One region of the Thermoflexus sp. genome, then DNA from elsewhere that is predicted to be linked to it. Evidence: riboswitches for the same ligand, from Rfam matches in the RefSeq annotation. Region 1 holds a riboswitch; each other region holds the start of a gene.
The links. A riboswitch is a leader RNA that binds a small molecule or an ion and turns the genes downstream of it on or off. The one in region 1 is predicted to bind thiamine pyrophosphate.
Positions count from the first base shown of each region.

Region 2: it holds a riboswitch for thiamine pyrophosphate, as region 1 does, so the genes downstream of both, thiO (glycine oxidase ThiO) here and thiE (thiamine phosphate synthase) in region 1, are expected to answer to the same signal.
Region 3: it holds a riboswitch for thiamine pyrophosphate, as region 1 does, so the genes downstream of both, cytX (putative hydroxymethylpyrimidine transporter CytX) here and thiE (thiamine phosphate synthase) in region 1, are expected to answer to the same signal.

Region 1 is NZ_DAOUCJ010000041.1:7,910-14,549, reverse strand. Features, by position in the region: gene VAE54_RS05020 (SDR family NAD(P)-dependent oxidoreductase) at 1-742, shown strand, start outside; gene VAE54_RS05015 (MgtC/SapB family protein) at 817-2,061, shown strand; gene thiD (bifunctional hydroxymethylpyrimidine kinase/phosphomethylpyrimidine kinase) at 2,186-3,010, opposite strand; gene thiE (thiamine phosphate synthase) at 3,080-3,739, opposite strand; TPP riboswitch at 3,795-3,925, opposite strand; gene VAE54_RS05000 (DUF433 domain-containing protein) at 3,964-4,173, opposite strand; gene VAE54_RS04995 (DUF5666 domain-containing protein) at 4,370-4,903, shown strand; gene VAE54_RS04990 (DUF5666 domain-containing protein) at 4,911-5,240, shown strand; gene VAE54_RS04985 (sigma-70 family RNA polymerase sigma factor) at 5,399-5,977, shown strand; gene VAE54_RS04980 (DUF5666 domain-containing protein) at 5,964-6,640, shown strand, end outside.
Region 2 is NZ_DAOUCJ010000033.1:4,509-11,148, reverse strand. Features, by position in the region: gene VAE54_RS04305 (thiazole synthase) at 1-717, opposite strand, end outside; gene thiS (sulfur carrier protein ThiS) at 830-1,039, opposite strand; gene thiO (glycine oxidase ThiO) at 1,087-2,214, opposite strand; TPP riboswitch at 2,336-2,433, opposite strand; gene VAE54_RS04290 (hypothetical protein) at 2,583-3,848, opposite strand; gene VAE54_RS04285 (methylmalonyl-CoA mutase family protein) at 4,057-5,739, opposite strand; gene VAE54_RS04280 (nitroreductase) at 5,940-6,506, opposite strand.
Region 3 is NZ_DAOUCJ010000075.1:62,249-68,888, forward strand. Features, by position in the region: gene VAE54_RS09010 (amidohydrolase family protein) at 1-1,047, opposite strand, end outside; gene VAE54_RS09015 (Xaa-Pro peptidase family protein) at 1,337-2,440, shown strand; TPP riboswitch at 2,629-2,759, shown strand; gene cytX (putative hydroxymethylpyrimidine transporter CytX) at 2,839-4,149, shown strand; gene paaD (1,2-phenylacetyl-CoA epoxidase subunit PaaD) at 4,244-4,738, opposite strand; gene paaC (1,2-phenylacetyl-CoA epoxidase subunit PaaC) at 4,735-5,529, opposite strand; gene paaB (1,2-phenylacetyl-CoA epoxidase subunit PaaB) at 5,501-5,824, opposite strand; gene paaA (1,2-phenylacetyl-CoA epoxidase subunit PaaA) at 5,796-6,640, opposite strand, start outside.

The sequences.
Region 1 (6,640 bases):
CGCGGGGACCGGGATCGGAGCGGCTATCGCCCGAACCCTGGCTCGAGAAGGGGCTTATGTGGCCGTAACGGATATTAACGAGGAAGGGGCCCGTCAGGTTGCGGAGGAGATCCGTCAATCCGATGGGGTCGCGGAATCCTGGCGTCTCGATGTCACCAGGAAGGCTGACAACGTCGCGGTGATGGATGCCGTGGTCGCTAAATGGGGACGCCTGGATATAGTCTGCCCGAACGCTGGGGTTTCCACGATGAACTGGGTGAAGGACCTCACGGAGGAGGAATGGGATTATAACTTCAACGTGAACACGAAAGGAGTGTTCTTTACCTGCCAGGCCGCTATTCCCCATATGATCCGCCAGGGCGGCGGTCGCATCATCATCACGGCGTCCATGGCCGGCCATCGGGCTGTCCCTCTGCTGGCGCACTATGCGGCCTCCAAGTGGGCGGTGATCGGCTTCGGCCTGAGTTTGGCGGTGGAAGTGGGCAAGTATAATATCAAAGTCAATCTGATCTGCCCCGGATTTGTCCGCACATCGATGCAGGAGCGCGAGATCGTGTGGGAGGGGCAGCTGCGGGGGATGGATCCAGAGGCCGTGCGCGCGGAGTATGTGAGCAAAACCCCGCTGGGGCGAATTGAGGAACCTCAGGATGTGGCCAACGCCGTGCTGTTGTTGTGTCTGCCTGAGGCCGATTTCATCACCGGCGCGGTTCTGGATGTGACGGGCGGGGCCCATCTCACATAGCGTTTTGTCTCGCGTCCCCTTCGGTGCAGGAGGACAACTGCTTGTGGTTGTCCCACCTCGTTCGAGATACGACGATGGGCGATCTTCGGGGATACATTGAACCGATCGGGATCTCGCTGGGGATCGGGTTGCTGATCGGGCTGGAGCGGGAGTGGGCGCATAAGGATGTGGGGTTGCGCACCTTCGCCCTGGCGGCGCTGGCGGGGTGCCTGGCCTGGCTGATCCACCCCGTCGCCGCCTTCCTGGTCCTGGCTGCGGCGATCGCCCTGGTGAGCATCCTCAATATCCGCAGCATGCTGGTGGACCGCTCCCTGGAGATGACGACTTCGGTGGCCCTGCTGGTGACGCTGCTCCTGGGCATTGTGGTTGCGCAGGGGTATTTCCTGGTGGCGGCGGCTACCGCCGTGCTGGTGACGATGCTCCTGGCCTGGAAGGCGGAGCTGGTCCGCTTTACCGTGGGGCTTTCCCTGGAGGAGCTGCGCTCCATTGTGCTGTTCGGGGTGCTGACGCTGGTGATCTATCCCCTCCTGCCGGAGGGCCTGTCCCCCACCGTGGATCCCATGGGCCTGGTCAACCTCCGGGCGGCGTGGCTGGTGGTGGTGATCCTCTCGGCGATCGGCCTGGTGAACTATGCGCTGCTGCGGCTTTACGGCGCCCGGGGGATCCATTTCACCGGGATCCTCGGCGGGCTGGTGAACAGCACGGCGACGGTTTCGGAGCTGGCCCGGCGATGTCGGGGACAGGAGGAGAAAGCCATGGATCTGGCCCTGGAGGGGATGCTGCTGGCTAACATCGCCATGATGGCCCGCAACGGCCTGATCCTGGGGATCTTCGCGCCGGCCGCGCTGCTCCACGGCTGGCTGGCGGTGGGGCTGATGGCCGGCCTCACCGGGCTGATGGTCCTTCGGATCCTCCGGCAGAACGCATCTTCGGCTGCGCCGGCGATCCGCTTGGCTTTCCCCTTCTCGCTGCGCCATAGCCTGCTCTTCGGGACGTTTTATCTGGTGATCCGGGCGGCCGTGGTGCTGGCGGATCGCTTCCTGGGACCAGGAGGATTTATGGTGGCGACGTTCCTGGGCGGGCTGGTGAGCAGCGCCTCGACAGCGGCGGCGGCGGCGACCCTGGCGGCGCAGGGGCAGATTTCGATGGAGGCGGCAGGGCTTGGTGTGGTGCTGGCCTCCATGGCCAGCTTGCTCTTCCACGTGCCGATGGCCCGGCTGGGCGGGTTGCGGGGCCCCTGGTTGCGCCGCCTGGGATGGGCTTCCGTCCTCACCGTCCTGGTGGGGATCCTCGGCCTGGCCGTCGAAGGGTGGCGGTGAAACCGAACGATCAGGGGCGGCTGGGGCCGCAGGGCATTGAAGGGGTTCCCCACGGCCCCAGAAGGGGAAGGGGCCATCCCATCTTCCGAAATGGGCGCCCGGCGGCGGATGTCCTGCTCGCCTTCTATCCGGGATAAGCCCGGGCTTTCAGCAAAGCGAAGTGATCCATCGGCCCATACGCGCCCCGGCCGAGTTTAAAGGCCCGGGAGGCCTGGAGGATCGCGGTCAGATAGTCTTTCGCCTGACGGATGGCCTCCAGGGGTGGGAGACCCCTGGCCAGCCCCGCCGCGATGGCCGAGGCGAACGTGCACCCCGTCCCATGGGTGTTCACCGTGTCCACCCGTGGGGCGTCCAGCTCATAGAAATCCCGGCCATCGAACACAATGTCCACGCTGTGATCATCCCCTTCCAGGTGGCCGCCTTTCACCACCACCCAGCGCGGCCCCATCTCGTGGATGATCCGTGCTGCCTCTCGCATATCCGCCCGGCTCCGCAGCTCCCGCCCCACCAGCGCCCGCGCCTCGTGGAGGTTCGGGGTGACCACCATCGCCAGGGGGAAGAGGTGACGGATCAGTGCGTCCTGGGCCTCCGGGCGAAGGAGGGGATCCCCACTCTTGGCCCGCATGACCGGATCGACGACCAGACGCTCCACGCGGTATTCCCGCATTTTCCCGGCGACCACCTCGATGATGGCGGCATTCGCCAGCATCCCCGTTTTCACCGCGTCGGCGCCGATGTCGCCCAGCACCGAGTCGATCTGGGCCGCCACGAACTCAGGGGGGAGTTCGAAAACCGCCTGGACTCCCCGGGTGTTCTGGGCGGTGAGGGCCGTGAGCACGCTCATGCCGTAAACGCCCAGCGCGCCAAAGGTCTTCAGATCCGCCTGGATGCCCGCCCCCCCGCCCGAATCCGATCCGGCGATCGTTAGGGCACGAGGCAAAGTGGTCATCGCCATCCTCCTGGTCTGAGGATTGCAGAACTCCGCGAGGGCTGGAGGCCCTGATCCCGCCTCCATCCGTTAAGCGCCGGAGGGGGAGCGCTTCTCCCGCTCGGCCAGCGCTGCATCCACCGCCCGTCGCAGGGCGCGCGCGGCGGCCTCCGGATCGGGCGCCTGGGTGATGGCGGAGATCACCGCGACCCCGGCGGCTCCCATACGGATGCACACGGCGGCGTTCTCCGGAGTCACTCCGCCGATGGCTACCACCGGAAGCCGCGTGGAGCGGACGACGGCGGCCAGCCCCTCCAGTCCGATGAGAATCGGGTTGGCCTTGGAAGCTGTGGGGAAGATGGAGCCCGATCCCAGATAATCGGCGCCGGCGGCCTCCGCCGCTTGAGCCTGCGCCGGGGTGCGGGCGGAGACCCCGATGAGGGCCTGAGGGCCCAGAAGGCGCCGCGCCACCTCAGGAGGGAGATCCTCCTGGCCCAGGTGGACCCCGTCCGCATGGATCGCCATGGCGACGTCGACGCGATCGTTGATGAGGAAAGGAACACCATATCGCCGGCAGAGCGCCCGCAGGGCTTCCCCCAGCCGGAGCATCTCCCGCAACGGCCCGGATTTCCAGCGCAACTGCATGGCGGTGATCCCCCCCTTAAGGGCCGATTCCGCGATCTCCAGCGGCGATCGCCCGGAGGTGAGCGCCGGGTCCAGAACGAGGTAAACGCGCAGGTCCAGCGCCATCCCATGAGCTCCTTCAGAGGCGATCTTCGTGGGGAGAGATGGAGAGACGCGAGGGGCAAACGGGTGGCGACCGTCCCTCCGCCGGCATGACCCGGATCAGGTTCCATGGGTCGGCACCAGGGCCGGCCTCCGGCCGGCAGGGCGCCCTCTCAGCCCGCTTCCCCGCGGACTCCCCACGTCGCCCCGAAATTCCGCGGTTACTGTAATGTGAAAAAAGGGGCCTGTCAAATTCGACGCTGGCTATAGGCCAGGGCGGCCCAGAGATCCTCCGCGCTCAACGGGGGATACTCCCGAAGGATGTCTTCAAAGGACATCCCTTCCGCCAGGCTGCTCACAATCACCTTCACCGGAATCCGCGTGCCACGGATACATGGTTCTCCATGGTGGATCTCGGGATTGATGACCACTCGCTCTCGCCAGTCAACGCGCGCCATCTTCCGAATCCTCTCCTGGTGGACTTTTCTACTATACAACCCTACCCTTCCCCGTGCCGAACCGATGGCTGAGACGTGGCCCTGGCCTTCCCCATAGAAAATCTCGAATCCCACCCCCGTAACCTTTTCCGGGTGATCTCCGACATGACATGATGAGCGAACCCGGGTTCAGCATCCTAAAGACGGGGGTGGTCCCATGAAAAAGGGCATCGGTTTCGGAATCTTCCTGCTGGCGTGGATCGGGTTGATGCTAACGGCCTGCACGACCCCTCCGGCATCCAGGGAAGGAACCGCAACGCGCTGGGAGGGAACAGTGGAGGCGATCCTCCCGGATGGCCTTCAGGTCTCCGGCCGGCTGGTTCGCTGGACCGGCCAGACGCAGATCCTGGGGGACCTTCAGGTAGGAGCCCGAGTGGAGGTGGAAGGGGCCCCAGCAGATGGGGCTTGGAATGCCACGATGATCCGGGTTCAATCCTCGGGCGGATCGGTGGCCGGAACGGCGGGAGGGACAATGGTCTCTCCCCTGCCCACTCCTATCCTTCAAATGGAGTTCAAGGGGGTGGTGGAGGAGGTTTTGCCCAACGGTTATCGGATTGGGGGGCGGACGGTGATGGTGACCGCGACCACGCGTGTTGAGGGTCCGATCGCCGTGGGGACTTTTGTGGAGGTGAAGGGCGTTCTGCAACCGGACGGAACGATCCTGGCGTTCCGGATCCATGTTGAAGACTAAGGAGGAGGTGGAGTTCAAAGGTGCCGTGGAGGAGATCCTTCCCGATGGCTATCGCATCGCTGGTCGGACGGTCCGGGTCGATGGGAATACCCGGATCGATGACCCTATCACCCTCGGCGCCTGGGTTGAGGTGAAGGGGGTTCTTCAGAGCGATGGCTCCATCCGTGCCCTTCGAATTCAACTTGAAGATCGGTCCGGGAAGGATTCTGGAACGCGAGAGGAAGGCAAGAAAGGTGACAATGATGGGAAGAAAGGGGATGATGAGAAGAAGGATGATGGTGGGAAGAAGGATGAGGATCACCACAAGGATCGTCCCGAAAAGGATGATTCCGACTGATAATTCGGGAGAATCAGGGAGGCATGGGGTTGGGCGGGCCGCCAGGATATCCTGCCCAACCCCCTTTCCCGTGAGGCTTGAACGAGGCGGTGCCCACAATGAGGGCCTGTGGGAGTGGCATCTTCCCGCCCGAGCGGATACGATGGGATCTATCGACGGTGGAAACTTTCCTTGAGCGATCTGGAACGGTGATAGACGAACAGGCCCTGCTGGCCCGTGCACGGTCCCTGGACCCGGAGGCCCTGTCCGAGCTGCACGAGCGGTATTACCAGATGCTGTATTTCTACGTGCTCGGCCGGGTAGGGGAGCAGGCGGTTGCAGAGGACGTGACCGCGGAGGTCTTCCTGCGCCTCCTCGAAGCCTTCCATCGGGGACGGGGGCCGGATCGCCATCTGGCGGCCTGGCTGTTCCGGACCGCGGATCATCTGGTGGCCGAACATCACCGCGCCCATTACCGGCATCCCCAGGTCCCGCTGGAGGAGGATTGGGGCCGCTCAAGGGCTGCGGAAGAAGGGAAGGATGTGGTGGTGCGGGAACAAGTCCGGGAGGCCCTGAAGCATCTGACCCCGGACCAGCGGGCGGTGATCCTGATGCGTTTCTGGATGGATCTCCCGCTGGCCCGGATCGCCCAGGAGCTGGGGAAAAGCGTGGGAGCTGTGAAATTGCTTCAGCATCGGGCCCTGACGGCCCTCGCGAAACGATTAAAGGATCTCCGAAATGACTATGGCGAAGCGTGAGGACGTTCTGGAAGAAGCGTTGGAGAGGCTGCGGGAAGGGGCCACGCTGGAGGAAGTAACGGCTCGATATCCGGAAGTGGCCCCGGTTTTGCGCATCGCCCGGATGATCGAGGCCGTGCGTCCCCCCGCGCCGTCCTTGCGGGCGGAGCTGGCCTCCCGGACTGCTTTCCTCCAGCGCGCGGAAGCCCTGCGGTCCTCCCGCCGCCCATGGGCCGCGGTTCTGTTCGGATGGGGACGATATGCGCCAGCGGGGGCTGCGATCGCGGTCGCACTCCTCATCATTGGCGTCCTCCATGCCATGGCCCAGGGCAGCCTGCCGGGAGATCCCCTCTATGGGATCAAGCGTATGGAAGAGCAGGTCTGGCTCGCCCTGACCCTGGATCCGGTAGAGCGGCGTCTGGTGGAGGAGACGCTGGCGGCTCGCCGCTGGGAGGAATACCGGATGCTCACTCAACAGCGGGGCATTGGAACGGTGACCTGGGAGGGTCGGATCGAAGCCATCGAAGGGACCACCTGGCGTATCGGAGGTGTGCCGGTGGAGATCTTCCCTGAAACAGAAATGCTGGGGCCTGTAACTGTGGATCAGAGGGTGAAGGTGACGGCCTTCCTGGGGCCGGAAGGACAGCTGATCGCCATGCGCATCCAGAGGATCTCCGAGACTCC
Region 2 (6,640 bases), on a different contig from region 1:
GGGGATGCGGCCAGCTTCATAGGCCAGCCGTCCGGCCTCCACCGCCAGGCGCATCGCCCGGGCCATCTTCACCGGATCCCGCGCCTGGGCCACTGCGGTGTTCAGCAGCACCCCATCGCATCCCAGCTCCATCGCGATCGCCACATCCGATGCAGTCCCCACCCCGGCGTCCACGATCACCGGCACCGTGCACATCTGGCGGATCAGCCGGATGTTATACGGGTTCAGGATCCCCATCCCGGATCCGATGGGCGCCCCCAGCGGCATCACCGCCGCGCAACCGATATCCTCCAGCTTCCGGCACAGGATGGGATCATCGGTGCAGTAGGGGAGGACCACGAAGCCATCCTTCACCAGCTGGCGCGCGGCCTCCAGCAGCTGCTCGGCATCGGGGTAGAGGGTCTCCTCATCGCCGATCACTTCCAGCTTGATCCAGTTCGTGCCCAGGGCTTCGCGGGCCAGGTGGGCGGTGAGCACCGCATCTCGGGCGGTGTAGCATCCGGCAGTGTTCGGCAGGATGAAATAGCGATCCCGCAGCAGGTCGTAGAGGTTCTCCCCATCAGCCCCGAAGCGGACCCGGCGGATGGCCACGGTCACGATTTCGGTTCCGCTGGCCTCCAGGGCATCCAGCATCACCTGGAGGTTGGGATATCGAGCTGTTCCGAGGATCAGACGCGAGCGGAACGCCCGTCCGGCGATCACCAGTCCTTCGTTCATCATAGGCCTCCTGAAGATCTTACAGAAAACTGCGCCGTGAATCCGGGAGGAAAGAGTGGACCCCTTTCTCCTGATGGGGAACCGCGCACGGCCTTCCCACCTCCGTGCCGGTTCATCCCCCTGCGACCGCGTGGACAATCTCCACCCGATCCCCGGGCTGGAGCCGGACGTTCCCCCATTCCGGTCGGGGGATCACGGTGGCGTTGATCGCCACCGCAATGCCCGGGCGATCGGGATCCAGGCCCAGGGCGGCCAGGAGCTCCCGAACCGTATGCGGCCGATACGGATGGGGCTGTCCATTGACGATCAGGATGGCCTCCATCGGGTTTCCCTCCTTCACTCCAGGGAGACAGGCCCAGGGGCCTGCCCCTACCGGTGGCAGAATCGCGCGAGGGTGAACGGTTTCGCGACCTCGGGGAGGTCGCCATGGACGATCAGGTGATGAATGGCGTGAGCGGTGATCGGGGCCAGCAGGATGCCGTTGCGGTAGTGGCCGGTCGCCAGGATCAGCCCCTCCACCGCCGTCGGCCCCAGGATCGGTGCATCATCCCGGCTTCCCGGCCGGAAGCCCACCCACATCTCCACGATGGGCAGCTCATCAATCCCGGGCAGGATCTCCCAGGCCCCTCGCAGCAGCCGGAAGATCCCTCCGGCGGTCAGGTGGGCATCGAACCCTTTTTCCTCCACCGTCGCCCCAATCAACAACCGACCATCCCGACGGGGAACCAGGTAGGCATCCGGCCCCCACACCACGTGTTGCAGCAGGGGCGCCTCGGGAGGCATCTGCACCGCCAGCATCTGACCCTTCACAGGCCGGACAGGCGGGCGGGCCTCGGGGGGGAGCCCGGGGATCTGGGCGGACCAGGCCCCGGCGGCCAGGATCACCGTGTGGGCCTCCAGGAATCCGCGGGCGAGGCGGACCCCGAGGACGCGGTTCTCATCGATCACGATCCCGGTCACCTCCGTGTGTTCCCGCAGATGTCCGCCGGCCTTTCGGAAGGCTTCGATCAGCGCCCGGGCCACCTTCCGGTTATCCACCTGATGATCCTGCGGGCTGTAGATGGCGGCCACCACGTGCCGGGAGAGATGCGGCTCCATCCGTCGGGCCTCGTAGCCGGAAAGCCACTCAGTGGGGAGGTTCTGGCTGCGCTGGAATTCATAGAGGAACCTCAAGCGTTCCGCGTCGTCCCGATCGAGGGCGACCACCAGCGTGCCTTCGTCCCGGTAGTCCACGGGGATCCCGGAGACGGCCTCCAGCTCCCGGGCGAAGTCGGCCCACATATCGCGGCTAGCCCGCAACAGCGGCAGGAGCCTCTCCTCACCGGGCTCTGCCTCCGCGTGAGGGGCCAGCATCCCGGCGGCCGCCCAGGTCGCGCCCAGCCCGGCGCCGCCCCGTTCCAGGATCGTCACCGGGTATCCAGAGCGGGCCAGGAACCAGCCGATGGAGAGCCCGCAGATCCCGCCGCCGATGATCACGATTTCATTGGCGTTCGTCATGAGGGCGCTCTACTTCCCGGAGAAATCTGGCTGTGCGAATCCAGTTTCCGTATGAGATGAGGCGGAGCCAGGAGGAGAGGGCGGGATCACAGGGAGGTGGTGCGAGATCGCCGCGGCGCGCCCGTCTTCCCTCCGCCGGCATGATCCGGATCAGGTTCCAGGGGTCGACGGCGGATATGGCCGTCCTCTCAGCCCGGCTCGCCCGGACTCCCCCAACGGACCCGCGCCATGTAACTCTTACTTTGTTTTAAGTCAGAGGAGGCATCCTGTCAATTTACCGACATGAGAGGAGGATCGGGAGGTAGAGGTCAGGCGGCTGGTTTTCTCTGCCCCCGTGGCCTGGAGCGTCGCGGGGAGGGCCAGACGGTTTATGGTTCCCCCAGCGCCCGGCGGAGGCCGGCCAGGTCGGTGATGAAGGCGATCCGGAACAGAAAGGCCCGTAACGATGGGCTCTGCTCCCACAGGCGACGCACGCGCGGGCCGATGGGATCCTCCACGCCTGCCGCACCTTCCTCCGCCGCATAGGCGCCATAGAAAGCGAAGTAGGCCTGGTTCAGCTTGCGGATCACGTAGCCGTGTTCCAGGAAGACCCGGCGTCGGGCCTCCATATACTGCTCCGCCCGGCGGATCTCCCCCCGCGCCAGCAGTCGCTCCACCACCGTTCGGGTTTTCGCCAGCTCCCGTCCGAAATGGAAGGCCGGCTGTTCCTCTGGAGCATGGGGCGAGTCTGCAGGGGAGGGGGGTGAGGGGAGATCCTCGGGGTAGAAGCGGGCCAGCCACGCCCGTCCCAGGGCCTTCCCCACCAGATCCGCGGCGGTCTCGTTAATGGTGCGAGCTTCCGGGCGCTCGTAGAACCATCCCAGAGGCCACAGGAAGAGCCAGTGATGGGTCCACTCATGGGCAATGGTTTCGGTGAGGTAGGGGAGGGAAGGGATTTCCAGAATCATTGCCGGGTAGAGAGCCAGGCCGCCCAGGGGAACGACCAGGGAGGACACGTTGAAGGCCCCATCGACGTGTCGTTCGATCCGCTCCATCTCATCGGCGGTGAGATCGGCCTGCAAGGGGAGGGCGGCCCGCTGGACGATCCGATCCCGGGGCGATACCACCAGCAGGTTGGGCATGGCCGTCAGGCGGAGGTTGACCGGGGGGATCGGATAGCCCAGGAGAGTCAATCCCTCCCCGCGGAGGAGAACAGCGAGCTGCTCCGCGAGGATGCCCTCCACCAGGGGACGCAACGCTTCCTGCTTCCGATGTTCCGTCTCCCAGCGACGCCGGAGATCCTCCAGGATGGCGGGATCGGTGGGCTCGGAGCCGGCCATCCGGTGTTCCAGATCGGCCGCCGCTTGCTGCGCGGCCTCCAGATGGCGCAAAAAGCCTCGAAGCGTCCGACCTTGGGTCGCCTCATCCAGAAAGGCCTGCGGGGTGGCGGTGTCGAGGATCAGCTTCTCCCACCAGACTGAGAGGAGCCAGGTGGCGAAGTGGAAGCCTCGCCCGGCCACATGCAGGCTCAGGCGATCTTCGAAGGAAAGAAAAGGCTGCGAGGCGGACAGGCTGATGGCGAGCAGGCTGATGAGGATTCCGTTCCGTCCTCGCCGCAGGTGCGGATCGATCTTTCGGAAGGTCTCCGGACCCATCGATGGATTCGACGGGATTGGGGAAGTTGGAGCGGAAGGCGACGGGCTCTCATCTCCTATGCCCTAACGGAAGAGGGTGTCTCCAAACCCAACAGGACGTTGCAGGGGAGCGCCGCGCCGCATGGGGAGCCTGTCCCTCTTCAGAGATCTGGGGGGGCGGATGGGCGCGCCCACCCGCCCCGGAAGGAGGGGGGGCGTAGCCCCTCGCTCAGATAATCAGCGGCTCCTGCCAGGTTCCCCATACCGCCTTGAGCGCCCGGGTGATCTCCCCCAGGGTCGCATAGGCCTTCACGGCGTCCAGGATATAGGGCATGAGATTCCCGTTCTCCCGGCGAGCGGCCTCCTGAAGGGCGGCCAGGGCCTGCCCCACGCGCTCGTTATCGCGCTCCATCCGGAGCTTCTGCAGGCGCGCCCGCTGCCGGCGCTCCCCCTCGGGGTCCATCTGAAGGATCGGTGGCTTCACCTCCTCTTCCTCCACAAACTCATTGACCCCAACGATGATCCGGCGCTTCTCATCGATCTCCTTCTGGTAGCGATAGGCGGCCTCGGCGATCTCCCGCTGGAAGAAGCCCGCTTCGATGGCGGGGATCACCCCGCCCAGCTCCTCGATCTTGCGGAAGTATTCGTAGGCCTGCTGCTCCAGGCGGTTGGTCAAATATTCCACGTAGTAGCTGCCCCCCAGGGGGTCGACGGTGTTCGTCACTCCGCTCTCGTAGGCGATGACCTGTTGGGTGCGCAAGGCCAGCTTAGCGGCGAACTCGCTGGGGAGGGCGATGGCCTCGTCGAGGGCGTTGGTGTGCAGGGATTGGGTGCCGCCGAGGACGGCGGCCAGGGCCTGGAGGGCCACCCGGACCACATTCACGTAGGGTTGCTGGGCGGTGAGGGTGCAGCCGGCGGTCTGGGTGTGGAAGCGCAGCCACCAGGAGCGCGGGTTCTTCGCGCCGAAGGTCTCCTTCATCTCCCGGGCCCAGATCCGGCGGGCCGCCCGGAATTTGGCGATCTCCTCGAAGAAATCGTTGTGGCAGTTGAAGAAGAACGAGAGACGGGGCGCGAAAGAATCAATGTCCAGGCCCCGCCGCAGACACCAGCGGACGTATTCGAAGCCGTCGGCCAGGGTGAAAGCCAGCTCCTGGGCTGCTGTCGCTCCTGCCTCCCGGATGTGATAGCCGCTGATGCTGATCGGGTTCCACTTCGGCACATATTTAGAGCCGAACTCGATCATATCCACCACCAGGCGCATGGAGGGCTCGGGCGGGAAGATCCATTCCTTCTGGGCGATGTATTCTTTGAGGATATCCGTCTGGGTGGTGCCGCCGATCTGATCCCATGGGATGCCACGCTTCTCCGCCACCGCCAGATACATCGCCCAGATGATCGCTGCGGGCCCATTGATGGTCATCGACGTCGTGATCTGATCCAGGGGGATGCCGTCCAGGAGGATCTCCATATCCAGCAGCGAGGAGACCGCCACGCCGCACTTGCCGAATTCCCCTTCCGCCATGGGATCGTCGGTGTCGTAGCCGTAAAGGGTAGGAAGGTCGAAGGCGATCGAGAGGCCGGTCTGGCCGTGCTCCAGCAGGTATTTGAATCGGGCGTTGGTCTCCTCGGCGGTGCCGTAGCCGGCGAAGAGGCGCATCGTCCAGAGGCGGCCCCGATACATCGTGGCGTGGATACCGCGGGTGAAAGGATATTCGCCGGGGAACCCGAGGTCGCGGAGGTAGTCGAAGTCGGGGAGATCGAGGGGCGTGTAGAGGCGGTTCACCGGCTCCCCGGAGACCGTGGTGAAGACCTCCTGGCGCTCCGGCATGCGGGCCAGCCATTGCTGTAGCGTCGTCTCCTCCCACCGATCCCGCGCCGCGGCCAGCTCCTGAAGCTTCTCCCGATCGAACATGGCGCCCTCCTGCCTGGAGTCTGTTCCAGGGTGGCTGGAATTCGGCCTGTCGTCCTCCAGGGTCTGGAGGATCAAGCTCGCCGTCATTATACGCAGAGATGGGTGGGGGAACAAACGATCGTCCGCTTTTCCCTGGAAGGCAAGGGGGCCGGGCCCTCCGTCCGGCCCCCGGCTTTGCAGGCGAGGGTGGATGATGGCCTTCAGGACCATCCCCGCCACTGAGTAACTTCTTCGATGGGGCGGCGGGGGGTTTGTCGAGGTGGGGCATCCGGAGCCGGGTAGCCCAGATAGATGAAGCCCATGAACTGGGCGTCCTCTGGGACCCCCAGCCAGCGCAACAGGAGCGGATGGTAAGCGGTGTCGCCGGTGCGGAGGTAAGCGCCGAGGCCCATGCCGTGGGCGGCGAGGAGGAGGTTCTGGATGGCGGCGGCGGTGGCCACGATGTTCTCGTGGGTTTCGATGGGGTCGCGGCCTTTGAGGCAGGCCACCGCGATGATCACCGGGGCCCGATGGGGTTTCGCCCGTTCCCGTTTCAATTCCTCTTCGGTGGCGTCGGGCTTGACGGCCTGGAGGATCTGGGCGAAGACCTCGCCGAGCTCATCGAGGGCCGGGCCGGTGATCACCACGAAGCGCCAGGGCTCGGTCAGGCGGTGGTTGGGGGCGCGCACCGCCGCCCGGAGCAACGTCTCGATCTCCTCCCGCGTCGGCCGCTCCGGCCGCACCTTCCCCACCATATGGCGGGTCATGATCGCTTCCAGGACATCCATAGGAACCTCCAGAGTTCAGATGGGATGACCTTCGCTATGCAAAGCGTCCTTCCCATCCGTAGTTGTGGGAAACACATCGCTATTTTACAAGACATGGGCAGCTGGGCTCGAACGGGGAAAGCAAGACGGTCCCA
Region 3 (6,640 bases), on a different contig from region 1:
CACCCGCCCCGAGCCGGGGGGCGCGCGGACCTCTCCGTCCTCGAAGGCCACCCGTCCCTCCAGGAGGGTGCGGCGCACCCGGGCTCGCACTGTCATCCCCTCGAAGGGCGTCCATCCACATCGGGTGAAAAGGCCCTCCCGGGAGATCGTCCAGGGCCCGCCCCATTCGATCTCCACCCACGTCTCCGGTGGCTCCAGCAGGCCATAGACCCGCCGCGGGCCGGTAGCGGTGAGGCGGACGACCTCCTCCAGGGACAGGCGGCCTTCGACGACGGCGGTAAGCATCAATGGCAGCATCGTCTCCAGGCCCGGCACCCCGGGGGGAGGGTGGGGACTCTGCTTTTCCTCGATGGTATGCGGGGCGTGATCGGTCGCCACCGCATCGATCACCGGCAGGTTGGCCCAGAGGGCTTCCTGATCGGCCCGGGTGGCCAGCGGCGGTCGCATCAGACCGAACGGGCCGAGGCGGGGCAAATCGGCCTCCGTCAGGAACAGGTGGTGCGGCGTGACCTCACATGTGACCGGAAGGCCCCGCTCCTTCGCCCGGCGGATGAGGAGGATCTCCTCCCGCCGGCTGACATGACAGAAATGGACCGGCTGGCGGAACAGGGCGGCCAACCCCAATACCATCGCCACGGTCCGCCCCTCCGCGTGGACCGCGATGGGGCGGTGGCCGGGCCAGGCCTCGAAATGGCGCAGGATCGCGGCAAGGCTTTCCAGCCGAAGAGGGCCGTAAGTCGCATCCAGATAAAGCTTCAGCCCGGCAGCCTGGGGGGCTAAGGCCGCAGCGACCTCGGGGTTCTCCGGCGTGCCGCCGACAAAGAGGCCCACCTCGCAGCGCGCCCCCGCCCGAGCGCGCTGCACAGCTTCCTGGAAGGCCGCGGGATCCGTAAGGGGCGGGCGGGTGTTGGGCATGGCCAGCACCGTCACCACCCCGCCGGCCAGCGCCGCCGCCGTCCCGCTGGCGAAATCCTCTTTATGGGTCTCCCCTGGCTCCCGCAGGTGCACATGGATGTCCGCCGCTCCAGGCAGACGGATGGTGGTCATGCGGAGGGCCCTCCCGCATGGCGGCTATATAAAAAAAGCACCGGGAGCGAGATCGCCTTCCCGGTGCCTGAAAAGCACAACCGGCGCCCCACCGATGAGGGCATCGGCGGAGCGCCAGAGCTCGTGTATTGAAGGAAGAGTCGAACCGATTCCCGGCCCATGCCGGGGTTCTATGTTGCCACAAGCGGGAGAATTTGTCAAACTGATCAGGAGAGCTTTCCCAATTTCCCGGGCCTGAAAGGCGGTGGGGGTTGGAAAGGACCCGGAGACGGAAAGGCGGGAGGCGACGATGTCCCACCCACGCTGGCTGCGCTTGCGAGAGGAAATGAACCGGGAAGGGATCGAACTTCTGGCCCTGGTCCCCGGCGCCAATCTGTTCTACGTGACCGGCCTCTCTTTCCATCGGATGGAGCGCCCCATCGTGGCGCTGTTTCCCCTGGATGGCGATCCCGTATTGATCCTCCCGGCCTTCGAGATCGAGAAGGCCCGGCAGGCGCCGATCCCATGGCGCCTGTTCCCTTACACCGACGAGGAAGGGCCCGCACGGGCTTTCCAGGCGGCGGCGGCAGCCGTGGGCCAGCGCGGACGTCCCATCGCCGTGGAAACCCTGGGGATGCGCGTGCTGGAATGGTCCATGCTCGCCCACGTCTTTTCCTCCCCCGAACCGATCGCGGCGGAGCCGTTGCTGGCCCGGCTGCGGATGGTGAAAGATCCGGACGAAATCGCCGCGATTCGACGGGCCGTCGCAGTGGCGGAGGAAGCGCTGCGGATATGGCTGCCCCACGTTCAAAGGGGGATGACCGAACGGGAGGCGACCCGGCGGCTGATCCAGGCGTGCTTCGCGGCCGGGGCGGACGCTCTGGCCTTCGAGCCCATCGTGGTGGCCGGACCAAACACGGCCCTCCCCCACGCCATCCCGACGGACCGCCCTATCGGGACCGGGGAGCTCCTGCTGGTGGATTTCGGGGTGATCGTGGAAGGTTATGTCTCCGATCTCACGCGAACTTTTGCGGTGGACGAGCTGGACCCCGAGCTGCGGTGGATCTACGAGCGGGTTCAGGAGGCCAACGCCGCCGGCCGCGCCGCCGTGCGGCCCGGGATCCCGGCGGAGGCGGTGGACCGGGCGGCCCGCTCGGTGATTGAGGCGGCCGGCTATGGCGCCCACTTCACCCATCGCACAGGCCACGGGCTCGGGCTGGAGGTCCATGAGCCCCCGTATATTGTGGCGGGGAACACCGAGCTCCTTCAGCCCGGCATGACCTTCACCATCGAGCCCGGGATTTACCTGCCGGGGAAGGGCGGCGTCCGCATCGAGGACGATGTGGTGGTGACGGAATCCGGGGCGGAATCCCTCACCACGTTCCCCCGCGAACTGATGTGCCTGGGAGGATGAGATCTCCAGCAGAGCGCGGGGCTTTTCAATGTTCTGAGAGATCGGGGGGTGCAGGGGGCTTTTGCCCCCTGCCGGGAGGCTGCGGGGGGTGTCCCTCCACCTCCTGCCGGGATGGGTAAGATCTTCGAAAAGCCCTGGCAGAGCGCTGGAATTTGACAGCGTCGTCTTGCAACGCTAAAATCGCGTTTCGAAGCGACGTGGGGAGTCCGCGGGGAAGCGGGCTGAGAGGGTGCCTTGCCGGCCGGAGGCCGGCCCTGGCGCCGACCCATCGAACCTGATCCGGGTCATACCGGCGGAGGGACCGTCGCGACCGCTTCGATCTCCTCGCCCGCCCGTCGGCGGGCTTTTTTGTTCCCCCACGCCGCTTCATTTCCACACCCTCTTCAGGGAGGTTCACCATGGCGATCCTCAAAGCATGGGCTCGCGCGTTTCCACGGATCCAGGCGCCCCCCGAATGGGGCATCGAGCCGGTGCCGGTGGAAGCACGGCGCCTGGGGTTCCTCGATTACGCGGTCCTGTGGGGAGATCTCGGCGTGGGGCTGCTGGTGATGGCCGCCGGCGCCCTGCTGGTGCCCGGCCTGGGGCTTCCCCAGGCCCTGCTGGCCATCCTGATCGGGACGCTGCTGGGCAACCTGTTGCTGGCCGCCACGGGATACATCGGCAGCCGAACGGGCGCACCCACGATGGTGCTGCTTCGACCTTCCCTCGGGCGTCTGGGGTCGTTCCTCCCCACCGCCCTCAACGTGCTCCAGCTGATCGGCTGGGGCGCCTTCGAGATCATTATCATGGCTCAGGCGGCGGATTTCATCAGCGCCCGCTTCCTCGGGTTCTCCAGCTACCCCTTCTGGGCGATCCTCTTCGCCCTGTGGTGCACCCTGATGGCCATCGGAGGGCCTCTGGTGGTGGTGCGCCAGTGGCTGGAGAAATTTGCGGTCTGGGTGGTGTTGCTGACCACCATCTGGCTGACGATTTATATCGCCCTCACGTATGACCTGGGAGCTGTGTGGCGGCGACCGGGGACCGGGGAGATGCCCTTCTGGCTGGCCGTGGATCTGGTGGCCGCGATGCCGATCTCATGGATGCCTCTGGTGGCCGATTACAACCGGTTCGCCCGGCGGGCGGGGCCTGCCTTCTGGGGAACTTACATCGGCTATCTCATTGCGAACGTGTGGTTCTACGGGCTGGGCGCCCTGTTGCTCCTCACCGCCCAGACCGGTCAGCTGGTGGAAGCCATCGGGGCGCTGGCCATCGGCTGGATCGTGCTGCCCATCATCCTGGTGGATGAGACCGATAACGCCTTCGCCGACATCTATTCGGCAGCCGTATCCCTGCAGAACATCTGGCCGGGGGTCCGCCAAGCGCTCTTCGCCGGAGCGATCGGAGCGATCTGCCTCCTGCTGGCCCTCACGGTCCCCATCGCCCAGTATGAGAACTTCCTGCTCCTGATCGGCACAGCCTTCGTCCCGCTGTTCGGCGTGCTGGCGGCCGATTATTTCGTGGTGCGCCGCTCCTACACCGAGGCGGATCTGTATCGACCGGCCGCCATCCGGTGGGAGGGCCTCGCGGCCTGGGCCGCCGGGGTGGCCACTTACCAGGCTCTCACCCGCCTGGCCCCCTCGGTAGGGGCTACCTTCCCCACCTTCATCGTGTCCTTTGCGATCTACGGGATCATCCCCATAGCCCGAGGCCGGATCACCCGCGCCGCGTAAGCCCGGACAGAAGATCCGGAGGGGCGGGCGAGGCCGCCGGAGATGGCCTCGCCCGCCTGTTAGATCCTGGGGAAGAAAGGAAGCCCTTTCGGCCTCACAGGGGTTTGAACGCCTCGAAGGGCTGCTGGCACGTGTTGCAGTAGAACAGCGCCCGACAGGAAGTCGGGCCGAACAGGTTCTCCATCCGGGTATCGGTGGATCCACAGAAGGGACAGGGCAATTTCTCAAACGCCGTGAGCGTGATCTCCGCCGGGACCGGCCGGGGCGGCGCGATCCCCAGCTCGCGCAACGCCTGCCGCGCGCGCGCGCTCATCCGATCCGCAGTCCACGGCGGGCGATAGACCCGCTGCACCCGGACGCTGCGAGCCCCCAGGGCCCGGATGCACGCCACGATCTCCTGCTCCATGACGTGCAACGCCGGGCATCCCACGAAGGTGGGCGCGAAATCCACCTCCACCTCATCCCCCTTCACCCGGACCTCATAGATCAGCCCCAGGTCGACCACCGAGACCGTGGGGATCTCCGGGTCCTTCACCGCCTCCAGGGCTGCCAGGACCGCCTCGCGCGTCAGCGCCGCGCCCTCGCTCACCATGTCTCCCCCAACCCCGAACGGGCCACCCCCTGGAAGTCCGCGAGCAGCGCGGCCAGGTGCTCCGTATGCCGGCCGAGCCGCCCGCCGTAAACAGGCTCCGCCTCCGGGATCCTCAAAGAGGCCGCCTCCAGGATCGGCCGGACCTCCGCCTCCCAGCGGGCCCGGAGCTCGGCCTCCGGGGGCTGGATCCCGGCTTCCACCCGCAGGATTTCGCCGGGCGTCGGCTCGAAGAGCCCCAGGGCATGGGGCCATGCCTGCTCCAGGGCCGCCTGCATCCGGCGATGGCTCTCCTCCGTCGCATCCCCCAGTCGCAGCACCCATGCCCGGCTGTGCATCAGATGATACGTCTCTTCCCGCCGCACCTTGGCCGCCGCCGCCGCCAGCGGCGTCCAGGCGCTGGCCATCAGGGCCTCCAGCCGGACCTTCTCCGCAAAATCGAAAAGGAACTGTCGGATAATGGTGAAGGCCCAATCCCCTTTAGGGAGCTCCACCAGCGTCGCGTTGCGGAACTCCGGGGGATCCCGGAAGTAGGCCATGCGGTCCGGATCCGGCCACCCCAGCTCCTGAAGCAGGGAATACCAGAGGACCGCATGCCCAATCTCATCCTGGGCGATGCTGGCCATGGCGATGTCCGCCTCCAGGATCGGCGCGTGGCCCACCCACTCGGAATCCCGATGGCCCAGCAGGACCTCATCGTCGGCCATCGCCAGAAGCAACTGGCCCACCGCCTCCCGGAGGGGATCCGGGAGGGCAACGGTCTCATTCGGCTTCGGGAAGGGACTGGCCATGGCGCTCCATCCACCTCCGCACCCGCTCCGCCACCCGGAAGCCCCGGGGCTCCCGATACTCCTTCTCCAGGGCGGAGGCGAAGAGCTCCTCCGCCTCCTCGGCCCGGGAGGCATAAATCGCCTCCGCGGGGACCACCCACAGGCTGACGCAGCGGCCCCGACGGGCGAACTGTTCCTTGGCCAAGATGAGGGCCATCTCCGGGTCGGGGGCGTGGACCGCGCCCACGTGCACGTGGGGATCGCCCCGCTTCTCCTGGAGGAAAACCTCATAAACCGGCCACTGCGTATCGCCCATCGCCCCCTCCGTTGATCCGCTGCACGGCCTTCGCCGCCAGGGCCTCCCGCACCCAGCGGCCCTCCTCGTGGGCCCGGCGCCGGGCCGCCATCCGCTCGGCGTTGCACGGGCCGTCGCCTTTGATCACCCGCCAGAACTCGTCCCAATCCGGCTCGCTGAACCGCCAGTGCCCCGTCTCCGGGTCGTAGCGCAGGTTCGGATCGGGGATCGTCAGGCCCAGGCGCAACACCATCGGCGCGTATTGATCCACGAACTCCTGGCGCAGCTCATCGTTGGTCTTCGTCTTGATCCGCCAGCGCAACAGAGTAGGCGTGTGCACCGAATCCCGATCCGGCGGGCCGAAGAGCATCAGGGCTGGATACCACCAGCGGTTCACCGCCTCCTGAATCATCTGTCGCTGGGCAGGGGTGCCGGTGGCCAGAGCCACGAAGGCATCGTAGCCCTGCTTGATGTGGAAGGACTCCTCGTAACAGATCCGCTTCATCGCCCGGGCGTAGGGGCCGTAGGAGCCCTGGGCCAGCATCAGCTGGTTGACCACCGCCGCGCCGTCGATCAGCAGGCCGATGGCCGCCACATCCGCCCAGGTCGGCGTGGGATAGTTGAACACCACCGAATATTTCGCCTTGCCGGCCAGCAGCGCCTCGACCATCTCCTCCCGGGTGATCCCCAGGGTCTCCGCCGCTCGATACAGCAGCTGGCCGTGGCCGCCCTCGTCCTGCACCTTGGCGATGAGGATCAGCTTGCGCCGGAGGGTGGGCGCGTGGGGGATCCACTTCCCCTCGGGGAGCATGCCCACGATCTCGCTGTGGGCGTGTT